Regions from separate parts of the Streptomyces araujoniae genome, predicted to be linked through region 1. Evidence: riboswitches for the same ligand, from Rfam matches in the RefSeq annotation. Region 1 holds a riboswitch; the other holds the start of a gene.
What was found. A riboswitch is a leader RNA that binds a small molecule or an ion and turns the genes downstream of it on or off. The one in region 1 is predicted to bind S-adenosylmethionine.
Positions count from the first base shown of each region.

Region 2: linked by a shared signal. The riboswitch ahead of thrC (threonine synthase) and the one ahead of ACQ9ZG_RS07495 (aminotransferase class V-fold PLP-dependent enzyme) in region 1 are both predicted to bind S-adenosylmethionine.

Region 1 is NZ_CP194070.1:1,751,128-1,765,507, reverse strand. Features, by position in the region: gene ACQ9ZG_RS07550 (cysteine desulfurase/sulfurtransferase TusA family protein) at 1-1,345, opposite strand, end outside; gene ctaC (aa3-type cytochrome oxidase subunit II) at 1,617-2,585, shown strand; gene ctaD (aa3-type cytochrome oxidase subunit I) at 2,582-4,318, shown strand; gene ACQ9ZG_RS07535 (cytochrome c oxidase subunit 4) at 4,315-4,713, shown strand; gene ACQ9ZG_RS07530 (L,D-transpeptidase) at 4,841-6,094, shown strand; gene ACQ9ZG_RS07525 (DNA-binding transcriptional response regulator) at 6,155-6,556, opposite strand; gene ctaE (aa3-type cytochrome oxidase subunit III) at 6,744-7,364, shown strand; gene qcrC (cytochrome bc1 complex diheme cytochrome c subunit) at 7,420-8,229, shown strand; gene qcrA (cytochrome bc1 complex Rieske iron-sulfur subunit) at 8,226-9,278, shown strand; gene qcrB (cytochrome bc1 complex cytochrome b subunit) at 9,275-10,921, shown strand; gene trpD (anthranilate phosphoribosyltransferase) at 11,045-12,109, shown strand; SAM riboswitch class IV at 12,193-12,310, shown strand; gene ACQ9ZG_RS07495 (aminotransferase class V-fold PLP-dependent enzyme) at 12,518-13,900, shown strand; gene ACQ9ZG_RS07490 (Lrp/AsnC family transcriptional regulator) at 13,993-14,274, opposite strand; gene ACQ9ZG_RS07485 (rhomboid family intramembrane serine protease) at 14,271-14,380, opposite strand, start outside.
Region 2 is NZ_CP194070.1:4,399,165-4,413,544, forward strand. Features, by position in the region: gene ACQ9ZG_RS18830 (CBM35 domain-containing protein) at 1-335, shown strand, start outside; gene ACQ9ZG_RS18835 (1-phosphofructokinase family hexose kinase) at 407-1,333, opposite strand; gene nagA (N-acetylglucosamine-6-phosphate deacetylase) at 1,548-2,705, opposite strand; gene ACQ9ZG_RS18845 (ROK family protein) at 2,705-3,598, opposite strand; gene ACQ9ZG_RS18850 (ABC transporter substrate-binding protein) at 4,049-5,326, shown strand; gene ACQ9ZG_RS18855 (DUF3263 domain-containing protein) at 5,656-5,874, shown strand; gene otsB (trehalose-phosphatase) at 6,185-7,036, shown strand; gene ACQ9ZG_RS18865 (alpha,alpha-trehalose-phosphate synthase (UDP-forming)) at 7,172-8,560, opposite strand; gene ACQ9ZG_RS18870 (glucosyl-3-phosphoglycerate synthase) at 8,738-9,688, opposite strand; SAM riboswitch class I at 9,842-9,969, shown strand; gene thrC (threonine synthase) at 9,988-11,283, shown strand; gene ACQ9ZG_RS18880 (MoaD/ThiS family protein) at 11,337-11,615, shown strand; gene ACQ9ZG_RS18885 (cold-shock protein) at 12,025-12,231, shown strand; gene groL (chaperonin GroEL) at 12,656-14,278, shown strand.

The sequences.
Region 1 (14,380 bases):
CCGCCGGCTCCTCGCCCACGTACTCCTGCTCCCGCATCTCGCACCAGGCGGGGATGTCCAGCCGGGCCGCCTCGTCGTCCGCGAGGACCGTCACCGTGGCGCCCACCGGTACCTCCCCGATCACCTTTGCGAGTTCGATCACCGGGATCGGGCAGCGGCGGCCCAGCGCGTCGACCACCAGGGACCGGGTCGGTGCGGGGGAGGGGGGCGCCGGCACAGGGGCGCCGAGCCGTTCCCGTACCTCCGCGACCACCCCGGGCACCACCTCCAGGAAGCGGTCCACATCCGCCTCCGCCGTGCCCATCGGCAGCGAGACCCGGACGTTCCCCTCCGAGAGCACCCCCATCGCCCTGAGCACATGGCTCGGCTCCAGGGTGCTGCTCGTACAGGAGGAACCGGAGGAGACGGAGAACCCGTGCCGGTCCAGCTCGTGGAGAAGGGTCTCCCCGTCGACATAGAGACAGGAGAAGGTGACCAGGTGCGGCAGCCGCCGCTCCGGATCGCCCACCACCTCCACATCGCCGACCCGCCCGGCCACCGCGGTCCGGATCCGGTCCACCAGCGCCCGCAGCCGCACCGCCTCGGCCGCCGCCTCGTCCCGCACCGCGCGGAGCGAGGCCGCCGCAGCCACGATCGCGGGCAGGTTCTCGAACCCCGGCGCCCGCCCCGACTCCCGCTCACCGGCCGGGCCCTGCGGCGCGAACCGCACCCCCTTCCGTACCGCGAGGAGCCCCACCCCGGCCGGCCCGCCCCACTTGTGCGCGCTCGCCGTCAGCAGCGACCAGCCGCCCGCCACCGGACCCCACCCCAGCGACTGGGCGGCGTCCACCAGCAGCGGCACCCCGGCCCCGGCGCAGAGCGCGGCCACCTCCGCCACCGGCTGCTCGGTCCCCACCTCGTGGTTGGCCGACTGGAGGCAGGCCAGCGCGGTGCCCTCCCGCAGCGCCCCGGCGTACGCCTCCGGGTCCACCGCCCCCGACCGCCCCACCGGCACCTCGGTCACCGTCCCGCCCGCCGCCTCGTGCGCCGCCGCCGCATGGAGCACGGAGGAGTGCTCGACGGCCGAGAGGGCCAGATGGCGGCCGACACGCCGACGCCCCGAAAGAGCGCCGGCCACTCCCGTGTGGACGGCGGTGGTCCCCGAAGAGGTGAAGACCAGCTCGTCCGGACGGCAGCCGACCGCGTCCGCCGCGGCCTCCCGGGCCGCGTCCAGCAGCAGCCGGGCCCGCCGCCCCTCGCGGTAGAGCCGGGCGGGGTCGGCCCACCCCTCGTCCAGCGCGGCCAGCAGCGCCTGACGTGCGACGGGGTGCAGGGGGGCGGCGGAGGCCGCGTCGAAGTAGGGCACACCGCCACGCTAGCCCGCACCGCCTGTCACCTCGGCGCCCGGCTGCCCGGCCGCCCGTCCTAGGGGGTGTCAGATGACGGCCGGAGGCCCGGATTCCACCCCTTCGGGGAGTCGGGCGGCGCGTTGGGCACCCTCCCCGCGCGACCCCAAATAGCGTCCAGTAGGGTTTGGTCCGCATAAACATCCAAACCCCTGCCCGCGTCAGGGACGGCGACCGACCAGCGAGACGGGCGCGCCGACCGTGCGGGCGAGACTCTCGGGAAGGCGCTACGTGAGTCCCAACGGCTCCGACCGCTCGTCGCGGCGCCCGATGCGGCGGAAGCTGCCGCAGGTGCTGACTGCGGGCCTGGTCCTGGCGACGGCCTCCGGTTGTTCATACAACTGGGAGGATTTTCCCCGCCTCGGTATGCCCACCCCGGTGACGGAAGAGGCCCCTCGGATCCTCTCCCTCTGGCAAGGCTCGTGGGCGGCAGCGCTCGTCACGGGTGTCCTTGTCTGGGGGCTGATCCTCTGGAGCGTCTTCTTCCACCGGCGTAGCCGGACCAAGGTGGAGGTACCTCCGCAGACCAGGTACAACATGCCCATCGAGGCGTTGTACACAGTGGTTCCGCTCATCATCGTCTCGGTGCTCTTCTACTTCACCGCGCGCGATGAGTCCAAGCTCCTCGAACTCTCCGACAAGCCGGCCCACACCATCAACGTGGTCGGCTACCAGTGGAGCTGGGCCTTCAACTACATCGAGAAGGTGGAAGGCCAGCCCGCAGCGGGCAGCGAGGTTCCCAAGGAGCTCGCGGCCATCCCCGACAAGTTCCAGAAGGACTTCCCCGCGGACGCCACCGGCGTCTACGACGCGGGCATCCCCGGCACCCGCAACCCCCAGAACGGCAACCCGGGTCCGACCCTGTGGCTGCCGAAGGGGGAGAAGGTCCGCTTCGTCCTCACTTCGCGTGACGTCATCCACTCCTTCTGGGTGGTGCCGTTCCTCATGAAGCAGGACGTCATCCCGGGCCACACCAACGTCTTCGAGGTCACTCCCAACCGGGAGGGCACCTTCATGGGCAAGTGCGCCGAGCTCTGCGGCGTCGACCACTCCCGGATGCTCTTCAACGTCAAGGTCGTCTCCCCGGAGCGGTACCAGCAGCACCTCAAGGAGCTGGCTGAGAAGGGTCAGACGGGCTACGTGCCGGCAGGCATCGAGCAGACCGACCCGGCCAGGAATGCGGAGAAGAAGCAACTGTGAGCATCCTCAACGAACCTCAGGGTGCCGCACCGGCAGACGACTCGTACGAGGACGAGCTGCCGGTCCGGCGCAAGCAGCCGGGCAATGTCGTCGTCAAGTGGATGACCAGCACGGACCACAAGACCATCGGCACGCTCTACCTGGTCACGTCGTTCGCCTTCTTCATCATCGGCGGACTCATGGCGCTCTTCATGCGCGCCGAGCTCGCTCGTCCCGGCACGCAGATCATGTCGAACGAGCAGTTCAACCAGGCGTTCACGATGCACGGCACGATCATGCTGCTGATGTTCGCGACGCCGCTGTTCGCCGGGTTCGCCAACTGGATCATGCCGCTGCAGATCGGGGCGCCCGATGTGGCGTTCCCGCGGCTGAACATGTTCGCGTACTGGCTGTACCTCTTCGGCTCGCTCATCGCGGTGGCCGGCTTCCTCACGCCGCAGGGCGCCGCCGACTTCGGGTGGTTCGCCTACGCGCCGCTGAACGACGCCGTCCGCTCGCCGGGCATCGGCGCCGACATGTGGATCATGGGTCTGGCCTTCTCCGGCTTCGGCACGATCCTCGGCTCGGTCAACTTCATCACCACGATCATCTGCATGCGCGCACCCGGCATGACGATGTTCCGCATGCCGATCTTCACCTGGAACGTCCTGCTGACCGGTGTCCTGGTCCTGCTGGCCTTCCCGGTCCTGGCCGCCGCGCTGTTCGCCCTGGAGGCGGACCGTAAATTCGGTTCGCACATCTTCGATTCCGCCAACGGCGGCGCGTTGCTCTGGCAGCACCTCTTCTGGTTCTTCGGCCATCCAGAGGTGTACATCATCGCCCTGCCGTTCTTCGGCATCATTTCCGAGGTCATTCCGGTCTTCAGCCGCAAGCCGATGTTCGGCTACATCGGCCTGATCGCCGCGACGATCGCCATCGCCGGTCTCTCGGTGACGGTGTGGGCGCACCACATGTACGTGACGGGCGGCGTGCTATTGCCGTTCTTCTCGTTCATGACATTCCTCATCGCGGTGCCGACCGGTGTGAAGTTCTTCAACTGGATCGGCACGATGTGGAAGGGGTCATTGTCCTTCGAGACCCCGATGCTCTGGGCCGTCGGCTTCCTCATCACCTTCACCTTCGGTGGTCTGACCGGCGTCATCCTGGCCTCGCCCCCGATGGACTTCCACGTCTCGGACTCGTACTTCGTCGTCGCGCACTTCCACTACGTCATCTTCGGCACCGTGGTCTTCGCGATGTTCTCCGGATTCCACTTCTGGTGGCCGAAGTTCACCGGCAAGATGCTGGACGAGCGGCTCGGGAAGATCACCTTCTGGACGCTGTTCGTCGGCTTCCACGGCACCTTCCTCGTGCAGCACTGGCTCGGTGCCGAGGGCATGCCGCGTCGTTACGCGGACTACCTCGCCGCCGACGGCTTCACCGCGCTGAACACGATCTCCACGATCGCGTCCTTCGTGCTCGGCCTGTCGATGCTGCCGTTCTTCTACAACGTCTGGAAGACCGCCAAGTACGGCAAGAAGATCGAGGTCGACGACCCCTGGGGTTACGGCCGCTCGCTGGAGTGGGCGACCTCCTGCCCGCCCCCGCGGCACAACTTCCTCACCCTGCCGCGGATCCGTTCCGAATCCCCGGCGTTCGACCTGCACCACCCGGAGATCGCGGCGCTCGAACAGCTTGAGCACCACTCCGGGGCGGACAAGGCCCTCGCCGGCGGCAAGGAGGCAGGCAAGTGAAGATCCAAGGACAGATGTTCATCTGGCTGAGCGTCTTCATCCTCGGCATGGCCATCGTCTACGGCGTGTGGTCCAAGGAGCCGATCGGCACCACGGCCCTCTTCCTGGCCTTCGGGCTCTCGGTCATGATCGGCTTCTACCTGGCCTTCACGGCCAACCGGGTCGACGCCATGGCCCAGGACAACAAGGAGGCCGACGTCGCCGACGAGGCGGGCGAGCTGGGGTTCTTCTCCCCGCACAGCTGGCAGCCGCTCTCGCTGGCCGTCGGTGGCGCCTTCGCCTTCCTGGGCGTCGTCTTCGGCTGGTGGCTGATGTACTTCTCCGCCCCGCTGCTCCTGATCGGCCTCTTCGGCTGGGTCTTCGAGTACTACCGCGGCGAGAACCGCACCCAGTGACACCCGCCTGAGGGTGCCACCGCACTACCCCACGAGGGGCCCGCGTCGCAAGGAAGCGACGCGGGCCCCTCGCTCGTTCGGAGGCACTGGACGCGCTGGATCGGATGAATCTTCTTAGCGTGAGGTCATGAACCACACGCCGCGCATCCGCACCGTAGTGAGCTGCACTCTGCTGGTCGTGACCCTCGGCGCGGGTGCGACCGCCTGTGGCGGCTCCGACGGACATCCGCTGTCGACGAAGCCGTACGACGCGGGGGACCAGGTCTCCTTCAACGGCCCCTCCAAGAACGAGAAGGCCGATCCGAACAAACCGCTCGAAGTCACCGTCAAGGGTGTCGACAGCCGCATCACCGACGTCAGCGCCGTCGATACCGGCGGCCGCCACCTCGCGGGCGAGCTCTCCGCCGACGGCCGCCGCTGGCGCTCCACCGCCCCGCTGGCCGCCGGAACCGGATACACCGTCAGGGTCGCCACCGAGAACGAGGACGGCGCTCCGGGCACCCGTACGCTCTCCTTCGAGACCTCCTCGCCCAAGAAGCTGCTGAAGGTCTCCTTCGGCCCTCAGGCGGGCACCTACGGCGTCGGACAGCCCATCACGGCGGAACTCAGCGCTCCGGTCACCGACAAGGCCTCACGCGCCACCGTCGAACGCGCGCTCAAGGTCCGCTCCACCCCGGCCGCCACCGGCTCCTGGTACTGGGTCGACGACAAGAAGCTGCACTACCGCCCCCAGGAGTACTGGCCTGCCAACGCCACCATCGAGGTCCGCTCCAACCTGGCGGGCATCAAGGTGACCAACGCCCTCTACGGGGCCGAGGCCAAGCCCCTCAAGATCACCACCGGGGACCGGGTCGAGGCCCTCACCGACGCCTCGACCCACACCATGACGGTCCTGCGCAACGGAGAAGTGATCAACACCATTCCGGTCACCACCGGCAAGCCCGGCTTCTCCACCCGCAACGGCGTCAAGGTGGTGCTCGCCAAGGAGTACTACGTACGGATGCGCGGCGAGTCCATCGGCATCGCGGCCGGCTCCTCGGAGTCGTACGACCTGCCCGTCTACTACGCCGCACGGGTGACCTGGAGCGGGGAGTACGTCCACGCCGCCCCCTGGTCCGTCGGCTCCCAGGGCTCCGCCAACGTCAGCCACGGCTGCACCGGCATGAGCACCAGCAACGCCGCCTGGTTCTTCGACACCGTGCGCCAGGGCGACATCGTCAAGGTGGTCGGCAGCGCGGGGGAGACCATGACCCCGTTCGACAACGGGTTCGGCGACTGGAACCTGCCCTGGGAGAAGTGGCAGAAGGGCAGTGCCCTCAACGAGGGGGTGCCGGACAGCCCCCAGACGCTCCAGGCGGCCCGCCTGCGGCCCCACGTCTGACCGGGCACGGCAGGAGCGCCCCGCACCGCGGGGCGCTCCTCACGTGTCCGCGGGGGACGCTCACGCCTCCACGGAGAGCCGGGCGCGCAGCAGGGCCGCCAGGGCCTCGGAGAACTCCACCGGGTCCACCGGCAGCGTCACCGCGGCCTCCGCGCGGCTCCAGGTGGCCAGCCACGCGTCCTGCGGGCGGCCGATCAGAAGGAGGACCGGGGGGCAGTGGAAGATCTCGTCCTTGATCTGCCGGCAGACGCCCATGCCCCCGACGGGGGCCGTCTCGCCGTCCAGCACGCAGACGTCGACCCCGCCGGCGTCCAGCGCCGCCAGCACGGCCGGAAGCGTCGCGCACTCCAGGAACCGCACCTCCGGCACGTCGGCGGCGGGCCTGCGGCCGGCCGCCAGCTTCACCTGCTCGCGGATGTTGGCGTCGTCGCTGTAGACCAGGACCGTGGCGGTCGCCTGCATTGTTCCTCCGTGACATCTGTGTCTTCGGGGCTCTCGGGGCATGAACCGATGCGCGGATCGTACTCCGACCGACCCGCCGTCAGCACCGGTAAGGACACCGATTCGATGGGCCGTTCGGGCAGGACACACGGCGCTGACACACCGAACGGCACCCCCCGGAGTGAGGGCGGGATAAGCGACCGACATAATGTCGGTCGTGGCGACAGCAACGACAGTAGAAACCGGGCACGCGCACCCGTCGGTCAATCGGCCGAACCTCACCAGCGTCGGAACCATCATCTGGTTGGCGTCCGAGCTGATGTTCTTCGCGGCCCTCTTCGCGATGTACTTCACCCTTCGATCGGTGATGGGACCCGAGTACTGGAAGGAGATGGCCGGGCACCTGAACTTCCCGTTCGCGGCCACGAACACCACGATCCTGGTGCTTTCCTCACTCACCTGCCAGCTCGGCGTCTTCGCCGCCGAGCGGGGCGATGTGAAGAAGCTCCGCACCTGGTTCATCGTGACGTTCGTGATGGGCTCGATCTTCATCGGCGGCCAGGTCCTGGAGTACGTGGAGCTGGTCAAGGAGGCGGGGCTCTCCCTCTCCTCCGACCCGTACGGCTCGGTGTTCTACCTGACCACCGGCTTCCACGGACTGCACGTGACGGGCGGACTCATCGCCTTCCTGCTGGTCCTCGGCAGGACGTACGCGGCCAAGAGGTTCACCCATGACCAGGCCACCGCGGCCATCGTCGTGTCCTACTACTGGCACTTCGTGGACGTGGTGTGGATCGGCCTGTTCGCAACGATCTACATGATCAAGTAACCGGGCTCGCACCCACCCACCATCGACGCAGAAGATCCTGACACCGGGGTAATCCGTGAAAAAGCTCTCCGCACGACGACGCCATCCGCTGGCGGCGGTCGTCGTACTACTCCTCGCGCTGGCGGCTACCGGGGGGCTGTACGCCGCGTTTGCGCCTGCGGGCAAGGCGCAGGCCGATGAAACCGCCCAGTCCCTCGCCATCGACGAGGGCAAGAAGCTCTACACCGTAGGCTGCGCCAGCTGCCACGGAACCGGCGGTCAGGGCACCTCCGACGGGCCGTCCCTCGTGGGCGTGGGCTCCGCCGCCGTCGACTTCCAGGTCGGTACGGGCCGTATGCCCGCGCAGCAGCCGGGCGCCCAGGTACCGAAGAAGAAGAAGATCTACACCCAGGCGGAGATCGACCAGCTCGCGGCGTACGTCGCGTCGCTCGGCGCCGGTCCGATCACGCCGACCGAGAAGCAGGTCGACCCGGCCGGTGCGGACATCGCCAAGGGCGGCGAGCTGTTCCGCAACAACTGTGCCCAGTGCCACAACTTCACCGGCCAGGGAGGCGCGCTGACCAACGGCAAGTACGCGCCCAGCCTGGAAGGCGTGAGCCCGAAGCACATCTACGAGGCCATGCAGACCGGCCCGCAGTCCATGCCCTCCTTCCCCGACACGACCATGCCGGAGCAGGAGAAGAAGGACATCATCGCGTACATCAAGTCCGTGAACGGTGATGAGACGGCGAGCCCCGGCGGTCTCTCCCTCGGCGGTCTCGGCCCGGTCAGTGAGGGGCTCTTCGCCTGGATCTTCGGGCTGGGCGCACTCGTCGCAGCCGCCGCCTGGGTCGCGGCCCACACCGCTAAGGCCAAGAAGTCATGAGTAGCCAAAAGATTCCAGAAGACAACCTGCCCGTAGTGCAGGAGACCGCGCACGGCGCGGTGGAGGGTACGGACGACCCGTTCGCCGACCCCGGGCTGCCGGCGCACCAGCCGCGTATCCAGGACATCGACGAACGCGCCGCGAACCGCTCCGAGCGGACCGTCGCGTTCATGTTCACGCTCTCGATGCTGTCGACGGTGGGCTTCATCGCGTCGTACGTCATCTTCCCCGTGGACAAGATCGTCTACATCTGGCCCTTCGGCCATGTGAGCCCCCTCAACTTCTCCCTGGGGCTGACGCTCGGCTTCGCGCTCTTCTTCATCGGCGCGGGTGCCGTCCACTGGGCGCGCACCCTGATGTCCGACGTCGAGGTCGCCGACGAGCGCCACGCGATCGAGGCGACCCCCGAGGTCAAGGCGAAGGTCCTCGCCGACTTCAAGGCCGGTGCCGAGGAGTCGGCGATCGGCCGCCGCAAGCTCATCCGCACGACCCTCTTCGGTGCGCTGGCCCTGGTGCCGCTCTCCGGTGTGGTGCTGCTGCGCGACCTCGGTCCGCTCCCGGAGAAGAAGCTGCGGACCACGATGTGGGCCAAGGGCAAGCTGCTCGTCAACATGAACACGGGCGAGCCGCTCCGTCCGGAGCACGTCCCCGTGGGATCGCTGACCTTCGCCAAGCCCGAGGGCCTGGAGGAGGACTCGCACGACTTCCTCTCGCAGATCGCCAAGGCCGCCCTGATGATCGTCCGCATCGAGCCGGACGACATCAAGGACAAGCGCCAGCGCGACTGGGCCCACGAGGGCATCGTGGCCTTCTCCAAGATCTGCACCCACGTCGGCTGCCCGATCAGCCTGTACGAGCAGCAGACACACCACGTGCTCTGCCCGTGCCACCAGTCCACCTTCGACCTCTCCGACGGCGCCCGCGTCATCTTCGGTCCGGCCGGTCACCCGCTTCCGCAGCTGCGGATCGGCGTGAACAGCGAGGGCAACCTCGAGGCGCTCGGTGACTTCGACGAGCCCGTCGGTCCGTCCTTCTGGGAGCGCGGATGAGTACTGCGACCACCACCCCGCCCGCCGACCAGGCGGGACAGCGCAAGGCACCCGCGGGCGAGCGGGTCGCCGACTGGGCCGACGGCCGGCTGGGCATCTACGGCCTGGCCAAGGCCAACATGCGCAAGATCTTCCCGGACCACTGGTCCTTCATGCTCGGTGAAGTGGCGCTCTTCAGCTTCATCATCATCATCCTCACGGGTGTGTATCTGACGCTGTTCTTCCAGCCGAGCATGACCGAGGTCGTCTACCACGGCCCGTACGAGCCCATGCAGGGCATCCGGATGTCGGAGGCCTACGCCTCCACGCTGAAGATCAGCTTCGAGGTCCGCGGCGGTCTGCTGGTCCGGCAGATCCACCACTGGGCCGCGCTGATCTTCCTCGCGGCGATGTTCGTGCACATGATGCGCGTCTTCTTCACGGGCGCCTTCCGCAAGCCGCGCGAGATCAACTGGGTCTTCGGCTTCCTGCTCTTCGTGCTCGGTATGTTCACCGGCTTCACCGGCTACTCCCTCCCGGACGACCTGCTCTCCGGTACGGGTGTCCGCTTCACCCAGGGCGCCATCCTGTCCGTGCCGATCGTCGGTACGTACATCTCGATGTTCCTGTTCGGCGGCGAGTTCCCCGGCCACGACTTCGTGGCCCGGTTCTACTCGATCCACATCCTGCTGCTGCCGGGCATCATGCTCGGCCTGCTGGTGGCCCACCTCATCCTGGTGGTCTTCCACAAGCACACGCAGTACCCGGGCCCCGGCAAGACGAACAAGAACGTCGTCGGCATGCCGCTGCTGCCGGTCTACATGGCGAAGGCCGGAGGCTTCTTCTTCCTCGTCTTCGGCATCATCGCGATCATCTCGGCCATCGCCACGATCAACCCGATCTGGGCGCTCGGACCGTACCGCCCGGACCAGGTGTCCACCGGCGCCCAGCCCGACTGGTACATGGGCTTCGCCGAGGGTCTGGTCCGTGTGATGCCGGGCTGGGAGATCAGCCACTGGGGCTACACGCTCAACCTGGGTGTGTTCATCCCGCTGGTCCTCTTCGGACTGGTGCTCACGCTGCCCGCGGTGTACCCGTTCCTGGAGTCCTGGATCACCGGGGACAAGCGCGAGCACCACATCCTGGACCGCCCGCGCAACGCCCCGACCCGTACGGCGCTCGGCGTCGCCTGGATCACGGCGTACTTCATCGGCCTCGTCGGCGGTGGTAACGACCTGTGGGCCACGCACTTCCACCTGTCGATCAACGCCATCTCCTGGTTCGTCCGGATCTTCTTCTTCGTCGGACCGGTCATCGCGTTCATCGTCACCAAGCGGATCTGCCTCGGTCTCCAGCGCCGCGACAAGGAGAAGGTGCTGCACGGTCGCGAGACCGGCATCATCAAGCGCCTGCCGCACGGTGAGTTCGTGGAGATCCACGAGCCGCTCTCCCAGGACAAGCTGCACACGCTCACGCAGCACCACCAGTACACCCCGCTCGAACTCGGTCCCGAGGTCGACGAGAACGGGGTCAAGCGCAAGATCCCCGTACTAGAGAAGGTCCGGGCCCGGCTCAGCAAGGGCTACTACGGCGAGAACAGCCAGATCGCCAAGCCCACCGTCGAGGAGTACAAGGAGATCACCGAGGGCCACGGCCACCACTGATCGCCTGAACTGATCGCCACCGCGGGAGCCCCGTCCATTCGATGGACGGGGCTCTTCGCGGTCCCGGTGGCTGGATAGGGTGGAGCCGTATCTTTCCCGGCTGTGGACCCCCTGGAGCGGACCATGAACGTTGTGACCCCGAGCGGCGGCGACAGCGTGGCGGACCGTTCCTGGCCCGGCCTGCTGAACCCCCTGCTGCGCGGCGAGGACCTCTCCTCCGAGGAGACCGCCTGGGCGATGGACCGCATCATGAGCGGCGAGGCCACCGACGCGCAGATCGCCGGCTTCGCGGTCGCGCTGCGGGCCAAGGGCGAGACCGTCGAGGAGGTCACCGGGCTGGTGCGCGCGATGTACGCGCACGCCAACACCATCGAGGTGCCCGGCCGCACCGTCGACATCGTCGGCACCGGCGGCGACCTCGCCAAGACCGTCAACATCTCGACCATGGCCGCGATCGTCATCGCCGGGACCGGCGCCAAGGTCGTCAAGCACGGCAACCGGGCCGCCTCCTCCGCGAGCGGCTCCTCCGACGTCCTGGAGAAGCTCGGCGTCAACCTGGAGCTGACCCCGCAGCGGGTGGTGGAGGTCGCGGAGGCGGCGGGCATCACCTTCTGCTTCGCGGTCAAGTTCCACCCCGCCCTGCGGTACGCCGCCAAGGCCCGCAGGGAGCTGGGGGCGCAGACCACGTTCAACATCCTCGGCCCCCTCACCAACCCGGCCCAGGTGCGCGCCCAGGCGATCGGGGTGGCCGACGCCCGGATGGCGCCCATCGTCGCGGGCGTGCTCGCGGAGCGCGGCAACTCGGCGCTCGTCTTCCGCGGTGACGACGGGCTCGACGAGCTGACCACCACCGCCACCTCCCGGATCTGGGTGGTCCGCGACGGGCAGGTCCGCGAGGAGCCCTTCGACCCGCGCGACGTCGGGCTGACCATCGTCCCCGTCGAGGCGCTGCGCGGCGCCGACGCCTCGTACAACGCCGATGTGGCCCGCCGGCTGCTGGACGGCGAGGGCGGCGCGGTACGGGAGGCGGTGCTGCTCAACGCGGCGGCGGCGCTCGTCGCGCTGGACCCGGGGACCGGCCCGCTGACCGAGCGGATCGCGGCGCAGATCCAGGTGGCCGCCGAGGCCGTCGACTCCGGGGCCGCCAAGCGTGCCCTGGAGCGGTGGGTGGCGGCCAGCAACGCCTGAGGCGCCGGATGTGACGCAGGGCGCGGTCCGGATGCCGGACCGCGCCCTTGCGCGTCCCCGTGCGTATGGCAAGATACTGCGCAGGTCATGAGTGACAGCGACTACGGCCCCGGCCCGCTGTCCGGCAACCCTCCGTCCGTGGCGGGGTGCCCCGGGTGAAGACCAGGCCGTAGGCAGCGAGGTCTGCGGCAAGCGCGGGCCCCTCGGCGTCCACTGGACGTCAGCCCCCGGGGTCCTGGTCCCTAGGGAGCCTCTTGTGAGCAAGCGAATGCGTTAGGGCTCGTCCCGGGGCTTCTCCACGCCCTGAGCTGACCGCCCTTCTTCAGCGCACCCTCTTTTCCTTCCATCTCCGCGCCGCCGCGTATCCGCCGGCGCGTCGATTTCGCCTGCCTGTTACGGGAGTTCGCCATGCCTGTCTCCACCGCTGCCCTCGACCCGTCGGTTTGTGCCCCGCTGCCCGTTCTGGGGCAGGATGTCACCGTTCCGCTCGTTACCGGCGGTGAAGTCACCTACGCCGCACTCGACTACGCCGCCAGCGCCCCGGCCCTCCAGCGGGTCTGGGACGACGTGGCCGCGTACGCCCCGTACTACGGCAGCGTCCACCGCGGTGCCGGCTACCTCTCGCAGCTCTCCACCGACCTCTTCGAGAACAGCCGCCGCACGGTCGCGGAGTTCCTCGGCTGCCGCGCCGACGACCAGGTCGTCTTCACCCGCTCCACCACCGACTCCCTCAACCTGCTGGCCGCCGCGATCCCGGCCGGCTGCCAGGTGTTCGTGTACGAGACCGAGCACCACGCCTCCCTGCTGCCCTGGCGCGACGCCCGGGTCACCTACCTCAACGCGCCCCGCACCCCCGGCCAGGCGGTCGAGGCCCTGGAGCGGGCGCTCGCGGACCGCGACCCCTACGGCCCGGCCCTCGTGTGCGTGACCGGTGCCTCCAACGTGACTGGTGAGCTGTGGCCGGTGAAGGAGCTGGCCGCCGCCGCGCACGCGCACGGCGCCCGGATCGTCCTGGACGCCGCCCAGCTCGCCCCGCACCACCCGGTGGACATCGCCGAACTGGACGTCGACTGGGTCGCGTTCTCCGGCCACAAGCTGTACGCGCCCTTCGGCTCGGGTGTCCTCGCGGGCCGCGCCGACTGGCTCCAGGCGGCCGAACCGTACCTCGCCGGCGGCGGCGCCTCCCGCAAGGTCGCCCGGCGCGCGGACGGGGGCGTGGACGTCGACTGGCACACCACGGCCGCCCGCCACGAGGCCGGTTCGCCCAACGTGATCGGCGTCTACTCCATCGCCTCCGCGTGCAAGGCCCTCACCGAGGCGGGGTTCGACACCCTGGTGGCCCGGGAGCAGGAACTGGTGCGCAGGGTCCGTGAGGGGCTGGCCGAGGTGCCCGAGGTCCAGGTGCTCTCGCTCTTCGGGGACGACGCGCCCCGGGTCGGGGTCATCTCCTTCGTGGTGCGCGGCTGGAACAGCTCGCACTTCGCCGCCGCCCTCTCCGCCGAGTACGGCATCGGCGTCCGCGACGGCCTCTTCTGCGCCCACCCGCTGGTCCGCACCCTCCTCGGCAGCGACCCGCAGGACCCGGGCGAGTGCGGCGCCCCCGAGGCCGAGCCGGGCGAGCGGTCCCTCAACGCCATCCGGGTCAGCTTCGGCGCGGGTACGCCGGACGAGCACATCGAGCGGTTCCTGCGCGCGGTCTCCGAACTGGTCCGCGAGGGCGCCCAGTGGAAGTACCGCACCGAGGACGGCCGTTGCGTCCCGGACCGGGGCGAGGCCGCCCGTACGGTCTGACAACACCTCGGCCGGGGACGGGCGCGCTGCCCGTCCCCGGCCGACGTGCGTACGGTCCAGGGGGTGTCCGGCGGATCGGGGCCGGACACCCCCTAGGCGTCCAGGCCGATCGCGAACGCCGCCTCCAGGTCGTGCTGGGAGTACGTACGGAACGCCACATGGGTGTCGGTGCCCTCGACGCCGGGGATCTTGCTGATGCGGCCGGGGATGACATCGGCCAGGTCGTCGTGGCGGGCGACCCGGACCATGGCGATCAGGTCGTAGGTGCCGGTGACGGAGAAGACCTCGCTGACACTGTCCAGCGCGGCGATGGCCTCGGCGATCTCCGGAATCCGGTCCACGCTGGTCTTGATGAGCACGATCGCGGTGATCACGGCTGTCTGTCTCCCTCGGTCGCCGTGGCTGGAACCTTCACTCTAGCTCTCCGCCCATAGCCCACCCAGGCGCAGAGGAACCCGGCCGCGAACCCCGCCACATGCG
Region 2 (14,380 bases), 2.6 Mb from region 1:
TCAACGGCACGTACGTCACCGGGTTCAACAACGTCGGCTCCTCGGTGACCTGGAAGGCGAACATGCCGACCGAGGGCTCCTACCGGCTCACCGTGCGCTACGCCATCCCGGCCGTCGACGCCAACGCCACCCTGACGGTCAACGGGAAGCCGAACACCCAGCCGATCGGGCTGAAGAACTTCATCAACTCCTCGGACACGAACCTGGAGAAGAACTGGCAGACCACCTGGGCGCCGGTCGACCTCAAGAAGGGCGAGAACGAGATCAAGATCTCGTGCGAGGACGGCAACCAGTGCGACGTGGTCCTCGACTGGCTGGAAGTCACGCAGAAGTAGCGGACCGCCTCATCCCCTGGTGAAGACGCCGGGCCCCGACCGGGGCCCGGCGTACGCGTTCCGGCCCGGGGTCACGAGGCGGCGGCGTACGGCTCCACCCGCACGCGCGGGAGCAGCTCCGGGTAGGCCGCCGCGTCGAACTCGCCGGCCGCCGGGGCCAGGACGGTCGCCGTCGACAGGGCCACCGCGCGGGCGAGCCGGTCGGGCCAGCCGAGCCCCTCGGCCAGGGCGGAGAGCAGCCCGGCCACCGCGGAGTCGCCCGCTCCGGTCGGGTTGCCGCGGACGGGCGCGGGCGGGGCGGCCCGCCAGCCGCCCTCCGGGGTCTCGGCGAGGAGCCCCTCGGGGCCCAGGGAGGCGATCACCGCCTGGGCCCCGCGGCGCCGGGCGTCCCGGGCGGCGCGCAGCGGCTCGCGGAAGCCGGTCAGCCGGGCCAGCTCGTCCGCGTTCGGCTTGACCAGGTCGGGGCGGGCGGCGACGCCCCGGCGCAGGGGTTCGCCGCTGGTGTCCAGGAGGACGGGCACGCCGGCGGCGCGGGCGGTCCGGATCAGCTCCGCGTACGCCCCGACGTGGATGCCCGGCGGCAGCGAGCCGCAGAGGGCCACCGCGTCGGCGTCCGCGACGAGTTCCCCGTACGTGCGCAGGAAGGCGGCCCACTCGGCGGCGCCGACCTGGGGTCCTGGCTCGTTGAGCTGGGTGGTGTCGCCGGTCGACCGGTCGGTGATCGCGAGCGTACGGCGGGTGTTCCCGGCGACCGGGACGAGCGCGTCGCGGGGCGGGAGCGGGGCGAGGAGGTCGCGCAGGACGGCTCCGGTGGCCCCGCCGACGAAGCCGGTGACCACGGTGTCGTGGCCGAGCGCGCCGAGCACCCGGGCGACGTTGAGACCCTTGCCGCCGGGGCGTTCGATGACCTCGCCGACCCGGTGGCTGCGGTGCGGGACGAGCGCGTCGACGGTGTAGGTCACGTCGAGCGCGGTGTTCAGCGTGACGGTCAGTATCACGTGGTCCGGCCCTCTCCCTCGATCCGCCGGCGCGCCGGGCCGTCGGCCCGTCGGTCCTTCGCCCGGTGGTACGCGCCACGGGTCCCGGCCCGGTGGTACGGGCCGCAAGCCCGTTGATCATGCCAAAGGGAGGGCGGCCGGGCCCAGACCTCGGCTCCGACCGCCATCTCTTCGTTACGTGCCCCGCCAGGACCTGCCCGCCGGGGACGGGCGCTCACGCCGTCTTCGGCTCGATGATCCACTCGCCCTTGCGCATGACCCCGGCCAGGACGAAGTCCTCGTCGAGCACCACCAGGTCCGCGTCCTTGCCCGGCTCCAGCGAACCGACCCGGTCGTCGACGCCGAGGAGGCGGGCGGGGTTGGCCGAGATGGACCGTACGACGTCCTCCACCGGGATCCGGTCGATGGTGACGGCCCGGCGGAACGCGGTGTCCAGGGTGAGGGTCGAGCCCGCGATGGAGCCGCCCTCCACCAGCCGGGCGACGCCGTCGCGGACCTCGACGGCGAGCGGGCCGAGCTGGTACGCGCCGTCGCCGAACCCGGCCGCGTCCATCGCGTCGGTGATCAGCGCGACCCGGCCGGCGCCCTTGTGGCGGAACGCCAGCTCCAGGACCGCCGGGTGCAGATGCGTACCGTCGTTGATCAGCTCGACGGTGATCCGGTCGTCCTCCAGGAGCGCGGTGATCGGGCCGGGCTCGCGGTGGGCGATGGGGGGCATCGCGTTGAACAGGTGCGTGGCGACGGTGGCGCCCGCCTCGATCGCCTCGACGGTCTGCGCGTACGTGGCGTCCGTGTGGCCGATCGCCGCGATCACCCCGAGGTCGGCGAGGAGCCGGACGGAGTCGATGCCGCCGGGCAGCTCGGTGGCGAGGGTCACCATCCGGGCGGTGCCGCGCCCGGCGTCGACCAGCTTGCGGACCTCGGCCGGGTCCGGGTAGCGCAGCAGCTGCTCGCTGTGGGCGCCCTTGCGGCAGGGCGAGATGAACGGGCCCTCGAAGTGGAGTCCGGCCAGGTCGCCCTGTTCGACCAGCTCGGAGAGGATCCCGGCCTGCCGGACGAGGAAGTCCATCTCGCCGGTGACCATGGAGCCGACCAGGGTGGTGGTGCCGTGCTCGCGGTGCGTACGGATCCCGTCGAGGACCTGGGCCGCGGTGCCGGAGGTGAAGGAGGCCCCGCCGCCGCCGTGGTTGTGCATGTCGACGAAGCCGGGAACCACCCAGTGGCCGCTGAGGTCGACGACCCGGGCGTCCTCGGGAGCGGTGCCGGAGATCCGGGTGGACTCGACGGTCACCCGGCCGTCCTCCACGGTCCCGGTGGGAAGGACCACCCGGGCGCCCGCGAGGACCGTGCTGTCTGCTGCGCGTCCGGCCATCAGGCGGAAACCTCCGTGGAGAGTAGATCCCAGGCGAGCAGCCCCGCGCCCAGGCATCCGGCGGTGTCCCCGAGGGCCGCCGGGACGATGCGGGGCAGCTTCTGGAACGTGACGCGTTCCTCGACGGCCGCACGCAGTGGTGTGAACAAGGTTTCCCCGGCCTCCGCCAGCCCGCCACCGATGATGAGCGTGCGCGGGTCCAGCAGGGTGAGCGCGGTGACGAGTCCGGCCGCGAGCGCGTCGACCGCGTCCCGCCAGACCGCGATCGCCGCCGGATCGCCGGATTCGACGGCCTTGGCGCAGTCCGCGGCGTCCGCCTCCGGGTCGCCGGACGCGGCGGCCCAGGCCCGGGTCACGGCGGAGGCGGAGGCCAGGGTCTCCAGACAGCCGCGCTGCCCGCAGTGGCACAGGGGGCCGTCGGGGCGGACCACGATGTGGCCGATCTCGCCCGCGTACCCGTGGGCGCCCGCCTCGATGGTGCTCCCGATGCCGATGGCCCCGGCTATCCCGGTGCCGAGCGGCATGAACAGGAAGCGGTCGGCGCCCCGCCCGGCGCCGATACGGCCCTCCGCGAGCCCTCCGGTGCGGACGTCGTGGCCGAGGGCGACCGGGATCCCGCCGAGCCGCTCGGCGAGCAGGGCCCGCATCGGCACGTCGCGCCAGCCCAGGTTGGCGGAGTAGACCGCGATCCCTCTCTCGGCGTCGACGATGCCGGGCACGGCGACCCCGGCGGCCACGGCGGTCTCGCCGAAGTGCTCCTCGCCGTAGGCGCGCAGCTCCGCGGCGAACGCGAGGATGGTCTCGACGACCGCGTCGGCGCCGCGCTTCCGGCCGGTGGCCCGCCGCGCCTCGTGCAGCAGCGTGCCGTCGGTCCCGACCAGCGCGGCCTTCATTCCGGTGCCGCCCACATCGAGGGCGATGACATGTCTCACGGGAGACAGTTTCGCCCGCCGACCCCTAAAAGGTCTAGTCCACTAGCGCAGTTTGTTGCGCATCCATACAAAATGATGAACGAAGGGGCGCGGGGTGTTTTCCCTGGGAAAGCGGTGAAATGGGCACCCGCAAAGGATCCATGGCAGGGCTCCGCGCGCCCAATGGTCTGGACCAAGATACGGGTTCGGGGCTCCGACTGCCAGACCACGTAAGCCAGTTGTGGCCTCCGGAGCCCGTACACGTTGCCGAAGCGATACTCCGGTGGTGTAGACCTCCCCCTCCGGTATGGGGGAAAATCGCTGTTCACCCGGACGGTGGCAGGACGGGTGGCGGCACCGCGGCCGGCCCAGGAGAGGTCCCGCACGGTGACGGTACGCCACCGTCCGTGATCAGGTGGAGTGTCAACGAGGATGGGCGAGGCTGTGCAGCGGCGCTTTACGGTTCTGACCGCGGTGGTTGCCGCGCTGGGTATGACGGCAACGTTGTCGGGCTGCGGGGAGGACAGCGGCACGGGCGACGTCACCCTGAAGCTGGTCGCCGCCGACTACGGCACGAGCGCGGCCAACAGCTCCGAGAAGTACTGGAGCGGCCTCGTGGCCGGCTTCGAGAAGGCGAACCCCGGCATCAAGGTCGAGGTCAACGTCCTCTCCTGGAAGGACGTCGACCGCAAGGTCGCCGAGATGGTCAAGGAGGGCAAGGCCCCCGACATCGCCCAGATCGGTGCCTACGCCGACTTCGCCAAGGCCGACAAGCTCTACAGCGTCGACCAGATGGTCTCCATCCGCACCCAGGCCAACTTCCTCCCCTCCCTCACGGACGCGGGCAAGGTCGACGGCACGCTGTACGGGCTCCCGTTCGTCGCCAGCACCCGGCTGCTCTTCTACAACGAGAACCTCTTCGACCAGGCGGGCCTGAAGGCCCCCAAGACCTGGGACGACATCCAGAGCGGGGCCGCCGCGCTCAAGGCCCAGGGGGTGAAGTACCCCTTCGCCCTCCCGCTCGGCCAGGAGGAGGCCCAGGCCGAGACCATGATGTGGCTGCTCAGCAACAGCGGCGGTTACGTCGACGACGTCGGCCTGTACGACATCGACTCGGCCCAGAACATCGCCACGTTCACCTGGCTCCGCGACAACCTCGTCGGCAAGGGCCTCACCGGCCCCGTCGCCCCGGGCAAGCTGGACCGCGCGAAGGCCTTCGAGGCGTTCACCAAGGGCGAGGTCGGCATGCTCAACGGCCACCCCACGCTGATGGAGGAGGCCGAGGCCAAGGGCGTCAAGGTCGGCATGGTGCCGCTGCCCGGCGCGGAGGGCCCGACCAAGGGGTCGATGGGCGTCGCCGACTGGATGATGGGCTTCAAGCAGAACGGCAACCGCCAGGCGATCGGCAAGTTCTTCGACTACGCCTACTCCGACGAGAACGTCCTCGCCTTCGCCGACGAGTACGACCTGCTCCCGGTGACCGGCAGCGCCTCCGCCGAGATGGAGACCGACAACAAGCACGTGAAGCTGCGCGAGTTCCTGGCCGCGCTGCCCAACTCCCAGCTGCCCCCCTTCGGCAAGACGTCCTGGGCGACGGTGAGCGAGTCGGTCAAGAAGAACATCGGTGAGGCGGTCGCCCCCGGCGGCAGCCCCGAGCGGGTGCTCGGCTCGATAGCGTCCGAGGCGACGCGCGCGGAGAGCGCGGAGTAGCGGGCGCGGGGGGCCCAGCCGGGCCCGGGGTCGGGGCGCGTGGATCGGGGCCTGGGCGCGGTGTGGGTGGTCGCGGCTAGGTTGGCGGTATGACCACCTCCGACTCCGAGCCAGGCGCTGACTCCACCTCCGGTGCCGAGTCCGGTGCCGAGCCCACCTCCGGTGCCGAGTCCGTCTCCGACTCCGAGCCTGGTGCCGAGCCCGCCTCCGGTGCCGAGCCCGGCTCCGACTCCGAGCCTGGTGCCGAGCCCGCCTCCGGTGCCGAGCCCGGCTCCGGTGAGCCCGGATCCGGCTCCGGGCCCCCGCCGTCCGCTTCCGCTTCCGCCGGGCTGTCCGCCCGGGCGCGGGCGGTGCTCGCGCTGGAGCGGAGGCCGTGGGCGGGGCCCGGGGCGAAGGAGCGGGCGATCCGGGAGGAGCTGGGGATGTCCCCGGTGCGGTACTTCCAGTTGCTCAACGCGCTGATCGAGGACGAGCGGGCGCTGCGGGAGGACCCGGTCACGGTGAACCGCCTCCGCCGCCTGAAGGAGGAGCGCCGGGGGAGACGGTGAATCCCGGCCCCTCGGGGGCGCTGCCCCCGTGCCCCCGCTCCTCGAACGCCGGAGGGGCTGGATTCGCCCCCTCGGCTTTCGGCTGCGAAGCGCGATTCAAGCCTCTCCGGCGCTTGAGGAGGGCGGATGCGCCCGGCGGGCCCGCGTCGACGGGCCGGGGCGCGCAGTTCAAGCCCCTCCGGCGATCGAGGAGCGGGGTGCGGGGCGGAGCCCCGGGCGGGCCTGGGGCGTCGATGGTCCGCGTCGGGCGGCGCTGCCCCGAATCTCCGCTCCCCGATCGCCGGAGGGGCCGCATTGCTACGCTCACCCCATGGGCAGCCACTCCGTACCTCTGCCGACCCCGACCACTCCGGCCGGACGGGAGGGCCTGGAGGCCATCCTCCAACGGCCCGGCCGCGCGGTCGTCGCTCTCGACTTCGACGGCACGCTCGCCGACATCGTCCCCGACCCCGAGCAGGCCCGCGCCCACCCCGGCGCCGCCGAGGCGCTCGCCGCGCTCGCCCCGAAGGTCGCCTCGATCGCCGTGATCACCGGCCGCCCGGCAGGCGTGGCCGTGCGGTACGGCGGCTTCGCGGGCGTCCCCGGCCTGGACCACCTCGTCGTCCTCGGCCACTACGGCGCCGAGCGTTGGGATGCCGCCACCGGCACCGTGAACGCTCCCGCCCCGCACCCCGGCGTGGCCGAGGCGCGTGCCGAACTCCCCGGCGTACTGCACGAGTTCGGCGCCTGGCACGGCACCTGGATCGAGGAGAAGGGCCAGGCCGTCGCCGTCCACACCCGCCGTGCCGACGACCCGCAGGCCGTCTTCGAGACCCTGCGCGGCCCCCTCGGCGAGCTGGCCGCCCGCCACGGGCTGATCCTCGAACCGGGCCGCCAGGTCCTGGAGTTGCGCCCGCCGGGCATGGACAAGGGCGTCGCGCTCGCGGAGTACGTACGGGAGGTGGACGCCACCTCCGTGCTGTACGCGGGCGACGACCTCGGGGACCTCGCCGCCTTCGCCACGGTGGAGAAGCTGCGCGGCGCGGGCACGGAGGGGATCCCGGGACTGCTGGTGTGCAGCGGCAGCGCCGAGGTGCCCGAACTGGCCGAGCGCGCGGACCTGTTGGTGCCGGGACCGGCCGCCGTGGTGGAGCTCCTGGCGGCGCTGGCCGACCGCCTCTGAGCCGCGCTCGCGCACATCTGGCCCGACCGCCTCCGAGCCGTACCGGAAGTGCCGGAAGTGCCGGCGCACGGAGCTGAGCGCCGGGAACGCCGGGCGTACGGAGCTGAGCGCCGTGAGCGCCGTGAGCGGCTCCCCTCACTCCTGCCGCAGCGCCTCCAGCTGATCCAGGAACCAGCGCTGCGGCGGAAGCGCCGTCGCCGCCTCCGCCAGCCGCTTCGTGCGGCCCGTCCGCTCCTCGGTGCCCATCGACAGGGCCTCGTGCAGCGCCTCCGCCGTGCCCGCCACGTCGTACGGGTTCACCACGATCGCGTCCTCGCCCAGCTCCTCGTACGCCCCCGCCTCCCGTGACAGCACCAGCGCGCAGCCGTGGTCGGAGACGACGGGGACCTCCTTGGCGACCAGGTTCATGCCGTCGCGGATCGGGTTGACCAGGGCCACGTCCGCCAGCCGGTACGCGGCGAGCGAGCGGGCGAAGTCGTCCTTCACGTGGAGGACGACGGGCGTCCAGCTCTCGGTCCCGTACGTCCCGTTGATCTCCGTGGCCAGCGACTGCACCGCAGCCGTGTAGTCCCGGTAGACCGCGAGGTCCTGGCGGGAGGGGTAGGCGAAGGCCACGTGGACCACGCGCTCGCGCCACTCCGGGCGGGTCTCCAGCAGGGCCCGGTAGGCGTGCAGGCCGCGCACGATGTTCTTGGACAGCTCCGTGCGGTCCACCCGTACGATCGTCTTCCGGTCCTCGCCCACCTGCTCCCGCAGCGCGCCCATCCGCTCGTCCACGTCCGCCTCGCGCGAGCGCCGGCGCAGGAAGTCCGCGTCCGCCCCCAGCCCGTGCACCCCGATCCGGGTCCGGCCCGTCCCGCCCAGGATCTCCGTGCAGCAGCCGATGAACGCGTCCGCCCACCGGCGGGTCAGGAACGCGGCCCGGTCCGCGCCGAGGATGCCCCGCAGCAACTGCTCACCGATGTCGTCGGGCAGCAGCCGGAAGTAGTCCACCGGCGCCCACGGGGTGTGCGAGAAGTGGCCGATCCGCAGGTCCGGGCGCAGCTCGCGGAGCATCCCGGGGACGAGGGCCAGGTGGTAGTCCTGGACCAGCACCGCCGCCCCTTCCCCCGCCTCCTCCGCGAGGGCCTGGGCGAAGGCCCGGTTGTACGTCTCGTAGGAGGCCCACTGGCGCCGGAACTCCGCGTCGAAGACCGGCTCCACGGGGGTCTGGTACAGCAGGTGGTGGACGAACCACAGCACCGAGTTGGCGATGCCGTTGTACGCGTCGGCGTGCACCTCGGCGTCGATGTCCAGCATCCGTACGCCGGGCTCACCGACCCCGCGCCGCACCGCCTCGCGGTCGCCCTCCCCGAGGGCCGCGCAGACCCACAGCTTGTCGTCGACGGCGCTCAGCCCGGAGACGAGCCCCCCGCCGCCGCGCTTGGCGTCGAGCGCTCCGTCCTCGCCGAGCGTGTACGTGATGGGGCCGCGGTTGGACGCGACGAGGACCTGGGCGGTGGCTTCGGCATGCTCGGTGACCATGTAGCGGAACCTAGCCCGTAAGGGAAGCCGCCAAACGCGCGTCCGGCGGACCGGTCACCGGCACCGCGCCACCCACCGCGCCCGCGCACACCTCACGCCGGCCGCCTCGCCCGCGCACGGCTCGGGGCTGCCGAAGCTCCGCGCCCGCCTCGGAGCTGCCGGAGCCCCGCGCCCGCCTCACGCCGCCCACCGCTCCGCGTACTCCGCGATCTCCCGCATGGGCGGCCGCTCCTCCGTGTCCACCGCATGGGTGCGCGGCACGAACCCCTCCGCCCCCCGCTCGAACTGGGTCAGCGCGGGCCGCACCAGATGGCCCCGGGAGAGCCGCAGCTGGGCCGTGCGGTAGATCGCCGCCGCCATCCGGCCCAGCGCCTGCCCGTCCTGGTGGCGGTGGCGCCGCACCCCCACGTCGACCTGGCCCAGCGCGTCGAGGCCCACGGTGTGCAGCGCGTCGACCAGGAGCCCCAGCTCCACTCCGTAACCGACCGGGAACGGCAGCCGCTCCAGCAGCGAGCGCCGTACCGCGTACTCACCGCCCAGCGGCTGCACGAACCCGGCCAGCTGCGGCCAGTGCAGGTTGAGCAGCGGGCGGGCCACCAGCTCGGTGACGCGACCGCCCTGACCTGCGGTGTCGCCGAACGGGCGGTCGTACATCGCCTTGACGAAGTGCACCGTGGGATCGGTGAGCAGCGGGCCGACCGTCCCCGAGACGAAGTCCGCCGAGAAGTCCTTGAGGTCCGCGTCGACGAAACAGACGATCTCCCCGCTGGTCACCAGGAGCGACCGCCAGAGCACCTCGCCCTTGCCCGGCAGGGCCGGTATCCGGGGCAGCACCGCGTCCCGGTGGACCACCCGCGCGCCCGCCTCCCGGGCGACGGCGGCGGTCGCGTCGGTCGAACCGGAGTCGATCACCACCAGTTCGTCCACCAGCCGGACCTTCTCCATCAGCTCCCGCCGGATCGTCGCCACGATCGCCCCGACCGTGGCCTCCTCGTTCAGCGCGGGCAGCACCACACTCACCGAGGTGCGGTGCGGTTCGGCGGTCCGGGCGTCGAGGAGCCGGTCCAGCGGGCGGTCGGCGGACGACCAGGACCGCCTGGTCAGCCAGCGTTCCACCTCTTCGAGCACGGTCTGAACTCCCTGTGTGTGATCCATCTCGCCGTTCGGACGACTATCTCAACCGTCCCGTCCTTCGGTTACAGTCTTGAACAACGCGGACGACCGTCGCATGTCGGGGTCCGTCGTCACACAAACGCCCGGATCGAAGATCCGGTGCCACAGAGCTCATCCAGAGGGACTGAGGGAACGGCCCGTTGAAGTCCCGGCAACCCTCCTGCCGACCGCGAGGTCACGGTGGGGAAGGTGCCAATTCCGTCTTGCGGCGAAATGCGCTGCGAGGAAGATGAGGAGAAAGGGCCTCCGCCATCATGGCTGTTCAGACCATCGCAGGTAATGCCACCACCGCTTCCGTGGACCTCGGTCCCGCCGTGGCGCTTTCCTGCCGCGAGTGCGGCGAGCGTTTCGACCTCGGCCCCCTTTTCGCCTGTGCGTCCTGTTTCGGGCCACTGGAAGTGGCGTACGACCTGCCGGCCGGTGACCCGGAGGCCCTGCGCAAGCGCATCGAGGCCGGTCCCGACAACATCTGGCGCTACGCCCCGCTGCTGCCGGTCCCCGCCGACGTGGCCGGCAAGCCCAACCTGAACCCCGGCTTCACCAAGCTGGTCAAGGCCGACAACCTCGCCCGCGAGCTGGGCGTCACCGGCGGTCTGTACGTCAAGGACGACTCCGGCAACCCGACGCACTCCTTCAAGGACCGCGTCGTCGCGATCGCCGTCGAGGCCGCCCGCGCCTTCGGTTTCACCACCCTCTCCTGCTCCTCCACGGGCAACCTGGCCGGTGCCGTCGGCGCCGCCGCCGCCCGCGCCGGACTGCGCTCCTGCGTCTTCATCCCGCACGACCTGGAGCAGGGCAAGGTCGTCATGGCCGCGGTGTACGGCGGTGAGCTGGTCGGCATCGAGGGCAACTACGACGACGTGAACCGCTTCTGCTCCGAGCTGATCGGGGACCCGCTCGGCGAGGGCTGGGGCTTCGTCAACGTCAACCTGCGGCCCTACTACGGCGAGGGGTCCAAGACCCTGGCGTACGAGATCTGCGAGCAGCTCGGCTGGCGGCTGCCCGACCAGATCGTCATCCCGATCGCGTCCGGCTCCCAGCTGACGAAGATCGACAAGGGGTTCCAGGAGCTGATCAGGCTCGGCCTGGTCGAGGACCGGCCGTACAAGATCTTCGGCGCCCAGGCCGAGGGCTGCTCCCCGGTCTCCGCCGCCTTCAAGGCCGGGCACGACGTGGTCCGCCCCCAGAAGCCGAACACCATCGCCAAGTCCCTGGCCATCGGCAACCCGGCGGACGGCCCGTACGTCCTGGACATCGCCCGCCGCACGGGCGGCGCGGTGGAGGACGTGAACGACGAGCAGGTCGTCGACGCGATCAAGCTGCTGGCGCGCACCGAGGGCATCTTCGGCGAGACGGCGGGCGGTGTCACGGTCGGCGTGACGAAGAAGCTGATCGAGGCCGGGGTGATCGACCCGGCGCTCACCACCGTCGTCCTGAACACCGGTGACGGGCTCAAGACGCTCGACGCGGTCTCCGCGACCTCGCAGGCGACGGCCACCATCAAGCCGAGCCTGGACGCGTTCCGCGCCGCGGGCCTCGCCTCCGCCTGATCATCCCGATCGCCCCGATCGGCCCGACCGCAGCAGTCAGAAAGGCGTCCGTCATGAGCGTCAAGGTCCGCATCCCCACCATCCTCCGCACCTACACGGGCGGCCAGGCCGAGGTCCCGGCCGAGGGCGCCACGCTCGCCGAGGTCATCGAGTCCCTGGAGAAGGACCACCCCGGCATCGCCGCCCGCGTCCTGGACGACCAGGGCAAGCTGCGCCGCTTCGTGAACGTGTACGTCAACGACGACGACGTGCGCTTCGAGGGCGGCCTGGACGCGGCCACGCCCGACGGCGCCGGTATCTCGATCATCCCTGCCGTGGCCGGCGGCTGCTGAACCCGAACGAACACCATTGCCCCCTCCGCCCCTCGGGGAGGAGGGGGCAATTCTGCATGGTTGAGCACGGTACAGTTGGGGAAGCCCCCTTCGCTGCACGCGCCGCCCGCATATGAGAATGCGCCCGGACCCGATAAGAAGCAGCCAAAGTGCGTGAACCCCTTGAGGCATAAGTCACCTTTGCCTGGCCCGACTTGCCCGTAAATCTCAGCAATCCCGCATATTCGGGCGTTCGGCCGTGCCCGGAATTCTCGTCCGATTGACCTGTTGCAGAGGGCAGTTGGGCGGATACATTCGGCCGCGGTCGACGCGCTGCGGCGCTGCCCACCCTCTCCTGTCGGAGGGTGAGTTCCGACCCGGGGCCGCGAAGTGCGGTCCCGTGCAAGGGCCAGTTATAGGGGAGTTAGGCATGGCTCAGGGCACCGTCAAGTGGTTCAACGCGGAGAAGGGGTACGGCTTCATCGCGGTCGACGGTGGTGCGGATGTTTTCGTCCACTACAGCGCGATCCAGATGGACGGGTACCGCACCCTCGAAGAGGGTCAGCGAGTTGAATTCGAGATCTCGCAGGGCCAGAAGGGGCCCCAGGCAGACATGGTCAAGCTCGCCGTCGGCTGAGCCCGACACGGCCGTCCGCCGTCACTACTCACGCACGTAGGGCCCGACCCCGGCATCCGGGGATCGGGCCCTACGCGCGTGCCGGGACCGATCCGCGGGCGCGCCCGGACCGGACCCTGGGGATGCCCGGACCGGACCCCGGGGACGCCCGGACCGGCCTGCGAGGACGCCCGGACCGGTCCCGGATCGGGCGGGGACCGACCCGGGACCGCATGGCGGGCTCTCGTCCAAGGCGCTTGCACTCTCGGGGGTCGAGTGCTAATCATTGGCATTAGCACTCTCCAGGTGAGAGTGACAGAACTTGGACCGGGCCGGTGAGGCCCGCAGGCGTGTTGGGGCAAGGAACCACCACGCACGCAGGCCGTCCGTCGCGGGCGCCTCTCGGTCCGGAGCAATCCACCCCTGTCCGGGAGGACCACTTCACATGGCCAAGATCATCGCGTTCGACGAGGAGGCACGGCGCGGTCTCGAGCGCGGGATGAACCAGCTCGCCGACGCCGTCAAGGTCACCCTCGGCCCCAAGGGCCGTAACGTCGTCCTCGAGAAGAAGTGGGGCGCGCCCACGATCACCAACGATGGTGTATCCATCGCCAAGGAGATCGAGCTCGAGGACCCGTACGAGAAGATCGGTGCGGAGCTGGTCAAGGAGGTCGCCAAGAAGACGGACGACGTCGCCGGCGACGGTACGACCACCGCCACCGTCCTCGCCCAGGCTCTCGTCCGCGAGGGTCTGCGCAACGTCGCCGCGGGCGCCAACCCGATGGCCCTCAAGCGCGGTATCGAGAAGGCCGTCGAGGCCGTCTCCGCCGCTCTGCTGGAGCAGGCCAAGGACGTGGAGACCAAGGAGCAGATCGCTTCGACCGCCTCCATCTCCGCCGCCGACACCGAGATCGGCGCGAAGATCGCCGAGGCGATGGACAAGGTCGGCAAGGAAGGCGTCATCACCGTCGAGGAGTCCCAGACCTTCGGTCTGGAGCTGGAGCTCACCGAGGGTATGCGCTTCGACAAGGGCTACATCTCGGCCTACTTCGCGACCGACATGGAGCGTATGGAGGCGTCGCTCGACGACCCGTACATCCTGATCGTCAACTCGAAGATCGGCAGCGTCAAGGACCTCATCCCGCTGCTGGAGAAGGTCATGCAGTCGGGCAAGCCGCTGCTGATCATCGCCGAGGACGTCGAGGGCGAGGCGCTCTCCACCCTGGTCGTCAACAAGATCAAGGGCACGTTCAAGTCCGTCGCCGTCAAGGCCCCGGGCTTCGGCGACCGCCGCAAGGCCATGCTCGCGGACATCGCCATCCTCACCGGCGGCACCGTGATCTCCGAGGAGGTCGGCCTCAAGCTGGAGAACGCCGGTCTCGACCTGCTCGGCCGCGCCCGCAAGGTCGTCATCACCAAGGACGAGACGACCATCGTCGACGGTGCCGGTGACAGCGACCAGGTCCAGGGCCGCGTCAACCAGATCCGCGCCGAGATCGAGAACTCCGACTCGGACTACGACCGCGAGAAGCTCCAGGAGCGCCTCGCGAAGCTGGCCGGCGGCGTGGCCGTCATCAAGGCCGGCGCCGCCACCGAGGTGGAGCTCAAGGAGCGCAAGCACCGCATCGAGGACGCGGTGCGCAACGCCAAGGCCGCCGTCGAGGAGGGCATCGTCGCCGGTGGTGGCGTGGCCCTGCTCCAGGCCTCGGCCGTCTTCGAGAAGCTCGACCTCACGGGCGACGAGGCGACCGGCGCCAACGCCGTGAAGCTCGCGCTGGAGGCCCCGCTCAAGCAGATCGCCGTCAACGGTGGTCTCGAGGGTGGCGTCGTCGTGGAGAAGGTCCGCAACCTGCCGATCGGTCACGGCCTCAACGCCGCGACGGGTGAGTACGTCGACATGATCGCCGAGGGCATTCTCGACCCGGCGAAGGTCACGCGCTCCGCCCTGCAGAACGCCGCCTCCATCGCCGCGCTCTTCCTCACCACCGAGGCCGTCATCGCCGACAAGCCCGAGAAGGCCGGCGCGGCCGCCCCGGGTGGCATGCCGGGCGGTGACATGGACTTCTGATCGGTTCCGGTCCGCCGGTCGATCGAGGTTCCGCGTACGACGGGTGCGTCAGGTGCGCCGAGTACGCAGGTACGTCCCACAGGGGCGGCATCTCCCAGCCGG